3 regions of the Sporosarcina sp. USHLN248 genome follow, and region 2 is predicted to be linked to each of the others. Evidence: riboswitches for the same ligand, from Rfam matches in the RefSeq annotation. Region 2 holds a riboswitch; each other region holds the start of a gene.
What was found. Region 2 has a riboswitch for S-adenosylmethionine ahead of WFH04_RS06000 (bifunctional homocysteine S-methyltransferase/methylenetetrahydrofolate reductase). Riboswitches for the same ligand answer to the same signal wherever they lie in the genome.
Positions count from the first base shown of each region.

Region 1: another riboswitch for S-adenosylmethionine. It lies ahead of WFH04_RS15440 (VOC family protein); the one in region 2 lies ahead of WFH04_RS06000 (bifunctional homocysteine S-methyltransferase/methylenetetrahydrofolate reductase).
Region 3: another riboswitch for S-adenosylmethionine. It lies ahead of metK (methionine adenosyltransferase); the one in region 2 lies ahead of WFH04_RS06000 (bifunctional homocysteine S-methyltransferase/methylenetetrahydrofolate reductase).

Region 1 is NZ_JBBCZC010000045.1:23,522-25,791, forward strand. Features, by position in the region: gene WFH04_RS15435 (aliphatic sulfonate ABC transporter substrate-binding protein) at 1-200, opposite strand, end outside; gene WFH04_RS15440 (VOC family protein) at 353-1,168, opposite strand; SAM riboswitch class I at 1,225-1,325, opposite strand; gene WFH04_RS15445 (SDR family NAD(P)-dependent oxidoreductase) at 1,631-2,270, opposite strand, start outside.
Region 2 is NZ_JBBCZC010000010.1:64,065-66,334, reverse strand. Features, by position in the region: gene WFH04_RS06000 (bifunctional homocysteine S-methyltransferase/methylenetetrahydrofolate reductase) at 1-1,346, opposite strand, end outside; SAM riboswitch class I at 1,540-1,644, opposite strand; gene WFH04_RS05995 (hypothetical protein) at 1,758-1,937, shown strand; gene WFH04_RS05990 (biotin transporter BioY) at 2,073-2,270, shown strand, end outside.
Region 3 is NZ_JBBCZC010000016.1:21,785-24,054, forward strand. Features, by position in the region: gene pckA (phosphoenolpyruvate carboxykinase (ATP)) at 1-685, opposite strand, end outside; SAM riboswitch class I at 861-975, shown strand; gene metK (methionine adenosyltransferase) at 1,328-2,270, shown strand, end outside.

The DNA.
Region 1 (2,270 bases), on a different contig from region 2:
GCTTGCGCATTAATGCCGGAGCCATCTGCTGCATGCCCAAAGTCGATATGCCCTGTAAACAGCCCTTCTAACAATGTGCCTCCATGAACGAATTCCCGCCATTCTACCCGATAGCCCTCTGCCTCCAACTTTTTCTCTAATATTCCACTTTCTTTCAATATATTTAATGTGTTTCCTTTTTGGAAACCAACACGCACCACCTTTTCAGAGGCTTCTGTCTGAAGCCTTCTCCCCGCTGCATCCTGCCAATGAAAACAATACAATTGCAGCGAAAACTATTAAGTAAAATCCTTTTCTCATTCATATATCTCCTATTCATATTAGTTTACTTGGTTTTATACATAAAAATTTTTCACTGCTTGATTATATAATGACCATGAAATAGGTCGAATGATTTTTCCTCTTTCCCTCCTTGAATAACAATTTGGAAAGGCTTCTCCCCACGTGACTCTAATTTATGCTGTACAATTCCTTTCCCAATTGGTTCATAAAAGATAATCTCCACATCACCAATTACAACTGCCTGACCTTGTGCATTTAACTTTTCATCAGTATATGCATCTTTGACAGGTGCGTTCAGCAATATGGACCATTGCCTAACAGATTCTTTCAAATCTTTTACGGCAAACGATAGGGAAGCTATTTTCAACGCCTCTCCATTTGGATGGTCTGCCATGACCTTCTGCTGTATCAAATCTTTTTCCCTTTCATCATCCTCCGCTTCCCATTGAATAATAAACGGTAGCTCAGGGCCCTCTTCATCTGTACCTGCGTAAAGCAATTGCCATTTTACAACCGAGCCATCCGGTCTCTTCCTATGGAGTGGCACCGGTCCGGTCACTTTTAATCCATGTTCCTTGAATCGTTGTGCCACGCCTTCAATATTAGTCGTCCGAATAGCAAAGCGGGCAAAACCTTCCCGAAACTCATCTCTAATAATTGTAGAAATTAAACTAAATGACGGATGCTCTGTATTTTTCACTAAATTACGGTCATATGTTCCTAAAAACTCGATATAGGATAAACCAAAATAGCTTAACCCGTTATACGTTCCCCGATCCTCATGGACACCGCCTTCTACTGCATGAAAGCCAACAGCCTGAAATTCTTGCACTGCTTTCTCCGGCTCCTCTACAAAGTGCACAAGATGATCAAATACAAATTCCATATCTTTTCCCCCTTAAAATAAAAATCCCTTCTATAAGAAGAGAAATTCATATCCGCTTCTTATCTTCCAAGTTACAACTTGGCGGAATTAGCACCATACCTAAAGGTTGGTTGCTGAGACTTCAATGGGCCACTCCCTCCATCTCTCTTGATAAGATACAATATGTAATTAGTACATACTTTACTTGTTCCCTTACACAAAGTCAAACATTATTTTAACTATTCTTATCAGTTTAGTATGAATAAGAAAGAAGACTTAAGATCGCTTTGTTAACACTTGCTTCGAATGGTATCATTCTTCTGCCAAAAGATTAGTACTTTATACTTGGCGATACATTATTTCCATAAAAAATACACACTCAGACATGAATGTCCAAATGCGCATCTCACTAACTTCATTACTCCTCCACAACAACTTTCTATACAAGTGACTATCTCTTGGATAGAAAGTCTTGTAATGACTTCAATGCAACATAATAGAGCCACCATCTGTCATAATTGTTTGACCCGTAATATATTGAGAATCCTCCGATGCTAAGAAGACGGCAACCCGACCGATATCCTTTTCAACATCTCCAAAGCGCCCTAAAGGAATTTTATTTTTGACCGCTTCATAATACTCTGGCTGTGCCTTCGACCACGCCTCAACGCCTGGAGAATATGCAATAGGGCTAATAATATTTACATTAATGCCAAAGCGTCCCCACTCATTTGCAGCTACACGGGATAATCCTCGTATTGCCTCTTTGGCAGCAGCATATGCACCCTGCGTCTCATGACCAGCCAATCCAGCACCGGAAGCAAAATTAATTATATTTCCCTTCGACTCCTTTAAATGTGGCAAAGCAGCCTGCATTAAATAAAACGTTGGATAAAACCCTGTTCCAAAAGATAAATCCAGATCTGCCTGAGTTGTATTTTCCAATGGCACTTGCTTAGAAGCATGCGCATTATTAACTAATACATCCAACCGACCGTATTTTTCTACGACTGTATTAACAATCTTATACAAATTGCCATGATCCATTAAATTTGCTTGAATGAACATAGACTTTGGAGAATGAGTTTGAAGCTCCTTCAGCATCTCTTCTCCCGTCTCTTTA
Region 2 (2,270 bases):
GAAATGCCTACGTTCAACTGCTTAATGAGTTGAATTAATTCCAAGCTCGATACGTCGTAGACGCTCGCTGCTCCCGGAAAATCGCCGACCTTCGTAGGATCGCCAGTAACTGCCAAAATATCGTGGATACCAAGTGTATCAAGCCCCATTAAGTGTGATTGCAAGCCAATTAGATTATGATCGCGGCAAGTTAGATGCACTAGTGGTCGTATAGCATGCTGTTGTTTCAATATAGAGCCCATCGCCATATTGCTAATCCGTGGCGAGGCTAAAGAATTGTCTGCCATCGTTACAGCGTCAACTCCTGCGTTATGAAGCTGTTTCGCCCCTTCAATATAAGCTTCCGTTTCTAAATGGCGAGGCGTATCCAGTTCGACGATGACTGTCCGTTCTCTTTTTGCCTTTTCATGAATGGGTTCGAATAATGCAGGTTCAGCATCGCGTATTACAATCGGTTTTTGGGATTTAACTTCTTTCTTTGTAACCGGCTTTAAGCCGGCTAATTGTTTTTTAACAGCTGCAATATGTTTAGGTGTCGTGCCACAGCAGCCGCCGATCAGACGAACCCCTTCATCGCGCAGTAAAGCGGCTGCTTTTCCGAAGTAATCAGCTTCAGATGAGTAGACGATTCGCCCATCTTCCACATCAAGCAAACTGGCATTCGGAGCTGCGGAGAGCAGAAGTCCATCCGTGAGATTCACTTTTTCAAATGCTTGGATTGTATGGTAAGGACCTAACCGACAGTTGACTCCGACGACATCAGCCCCTAAATCGGAAAGCCTATGCAATGCTTCGTTCAGCACCAAGCCATTTTGGAGTATTCCCGGTTCCTCCATGGAAACTTGGGCGATGATAGGCACATCTGTTAATTTCTTGAGTGCCTCGACAACTGTCGTCAGCTCTTCAAAATCATAGTACGTTTCAAGCAATAAACCGTCAGGATCTCCGGACAATAAAGCATCAGCCTGTTCATGGACAATATGGAGAACTTCTTGCAAAGAGGCATCGCTTTTACGGATTCCACGTAATCCGCCGATTGTCCCTAAAACGTATTGTCCTCTGCGTGCGGCTGCCCGCTTGGCAATGTCCATTGCAGCTGTATTGAATTCCTTCACACGATTCTGCATGCTGTAGCGAGATAATTTCAATGCGTTGGCGCCATATGTATTGGTTTGAATGATGTCCGCACCTGCAGCGATATATTCCTCATGGATTTTTTCAATCACTTCTGGTTTTTCTACATTTAGCTCTTCGTAGCAAAAGTCGATTCCGTATGAGTAAAGCAATGTTCCCATCGCACCGTCCGCCGTCAAAATATCTGTCTTCAATCTTTCAAGTAATGTCATGTTTTCCACCCTTTCTTTGCATATTGTTCAATCAAGGAATAGATGAAAATAATTATTTTTGATTCAGCACGTTATGAATATCCGCAGAATAATGGATATTATGCTTGCGAAGGAGAGTGGTCATTTGCTGAAATAAAAATAAAAAGCCTTCTGAAAATAAGAAGGCTTCGAATATGCGAATAAAGATCGCTCCTTCTCATCTATCAGGCAAGTATGCCTGCTGGAATTAGCACCTGACCAATAATGGCTGGTTGCTGAAGCTTCGACGGGCCAGTCCCTCAGCTTCTCTTGATAAGAATAGATATGCAGTTATTAGAATAATTTAAAGTATCATACCCTTTATTGTTTCATACGTCAATAGCTGAATTATGATAGAATGGGCGTACGAATAGATAATAGTAGGTGAAAACGTTGAGGATTTTCAAATTTTCCGTTCCAATTGCGCTTTTGGTTGCTGGGATTGCATGGGTTATGCTCAGTAAAAGCTTTCAGGAAGTTCCGGGTATGCATCGTGTTTGGATTACGATTGGAGCAGCAGTCCTGAGCGGGGTACTTGCCCATTTTTTATTTCCTAAGAGCGAAGATAAATAACGTTGAAAAATCGATAGCGAAAATAGCTGTCGATTTTTTATTGTACTATTTGAGTTAACTTAAAATATTTTTGGGTTGACACAAATGGTGTCAGCTATTATTCTATTAACAGAAAACAAAAGGGGTGTATATTGAATGACTACGACAACTGTGAAAACGAAAAGTTCTATGAGTGCACTGAGCCTTGTCTATTGCGGAATGTTTGCAGCACTTATGATGATCGGAGCGAATATTACAACGTTTGTGCCGTTCTTAGTAGTTGGTGGGGTGCCGATTACGTTGCAAACGTTTTTCTCTATTTTGGCAGGTTTGATTTTAGGAAGCCGTTTAGGT
Region 3 (2,270 bases), on a different contig from region 2:
CGACATCGCCTTCTTCTCCTACGTTAGCGGAACAGTGCATCGGCAGGATGCCGTGCTCAGGCAGCAAGTAGTTCATTACTGAGAAAATCGATTTTTTCATTTCTCCAGCATATTCAGTTCCGCCGATTAGCACGATGCGTTTTTCGAGAGAAACGATAATAAATGTTTCGGATTCAGTGCCGTCGACTGCTGGGTCTGCTTTAAAAGTAGGAGCCGATAAGATTGTAAATTGTGCCTCATGTGTAGTAAGCTCTTCTTCAGTCGGGCGGATGAATAAGTTATGGACAAATAAGTTTTGCCATGCAAATTCATTGACGACTTGAATGGAAAGCTGCGATTCTTTATCCGCACCTGCATATCCTTTGAAAACGAATAATTCGTCTTTCGCTTTCAAGTGGTTGATAACTTTTGTATATAATGAATCAAAAATTTCTTGAGAAATCGGCCGGTTCACTTTGCCCCAATCGATTTTGTCTTTTGAAGAAGGTTCCTCAACAATGAATTTATCCTTAGGGGAGCGCCCTGTATACTTGCCGGTTTCAGCAGATAGCGCACCATCCGCAGAGAGCTTTGCTTCTCCTCTTGAAGTAGCTTTCTCGATCAGCTCTGCCACTGAAGGCTGGATATTGACATTAGCTCCTGAAAGCAATTCATTTAGTCCATTTTCGATCTTCGCAGAAATCATATGTTTTGTACCGTCCTTTGCGTATTAATCCCATATAAATGGGTATCATTACATTCCGTAAATAGTATAACACATTAAGAATAATAATCTATACTAATTCAAAACTCAAGCAGTTAAGCTCAAAAAGATTTGACAAAGTGAAAACTTTTTCGTAGCATGGTTACATGAACGGATACTCTTATCCCGAGCTGGCGGAGGGACAGGCCCTATGAAGCCCGGCAACCTGCGTAGTGCAAGCTACGAGAAGGTGCCAAACCTGAGGCAAGGTTTTACACCTTGGACGATAAGAGTGAAAGGTGCTGCATTTGAAATCATGCCTTTCCTCATGTGCTTTTACGTGAGCGAAGGGCTTTTTTATCTTCATTAAGATAGAGATCCATCTTTGAAGCGTTGAGATACATTTCACTTTTTAGCGAGAGTTCCTATACTCGACAAATGAAGATAAGCCTCCGGCGGTTGTCATGAATTTTGCATTGCGCATTCAGGCGCATGCAAAACGATGATGCGACTATGCCAAGGCCCAATTGATTTTATCAAGCCCTTAATCCTTGTGTATGTTGACGTCGACTCTCTTCAGGCGTGGAACTATCTGGGAAAAATAGAGTACCGTATCAATATTTGCAAGCCGTTAAGGAGGAAATTATAATGACAAACCGCCGACTGTTTACTTCAGAATCAGTAACGGAAGGACATCCAGACAAAATGTGCGACCAAATTTCGGATGCCATTTTGGACGCTATTTTAGAAGAAGATCCGAATGCACGAGTCGCATGCGAGACGACAATTACGACAGGATTAGTGCTTGTGATCGGAGAAATCACAACAACGACTTATGTCGATATTCCAAAAGTTGTTCGGGATACTGTGAAAGAAATCGGCTATACTCGCGCCAAGTTCGGATTCGATTGGGAGACATCTTCCGTTTTAACTTCGATCGACGAACAATCGCCTGATATTGCTGCGAGCGTTGACCAAGCATTAGAAGCACGTGAAGGAACGATGACGGACGAAGAATTGGAAGCAATCGGAGCGGGCGACCAAGGATTAATGTTTGGGTATGCTTGCAATGAAACACCAGAACTGATGCCGATGCCAATTAGTTTGTCCCATAAGCTGTCACGCAGACTAGCGGAAGTGAGAAAAAATGATACACTTCCTTATTTGCGTCCGGATGGTAAAACGCAAGTGACAGTTGAGTATGATGACAACAATCGTCCAATACGGATTGATACAATCGTCATTTCTACACAGCATCATCCTGATACGACACTTGAACAAATCCAGCAAGACATTAAAGAGCATGTCATTTATCCAGTCGTACCGAAAGAATTATTGGATGAAGATACAAAATACTTCATCAACCCTTCAGGTCGTTTCGTTATCGGCGGTCCGCAAGGAGATGCCGGATTAACAGGACGTAAAATCATCGTTGACACTTACGGTGGATATGCTCGCCACGGCGGCGGAGCCTTCTCCGGAAAAGACGCGACGAAAGTTGACCGTTCCGCTTCCTACGCAGCGCGTTATGTAGCGAAAAACATTGTTGCTGCTGGACTTGCAGAGCGTTGCGAAGTGCAGTTGGCGT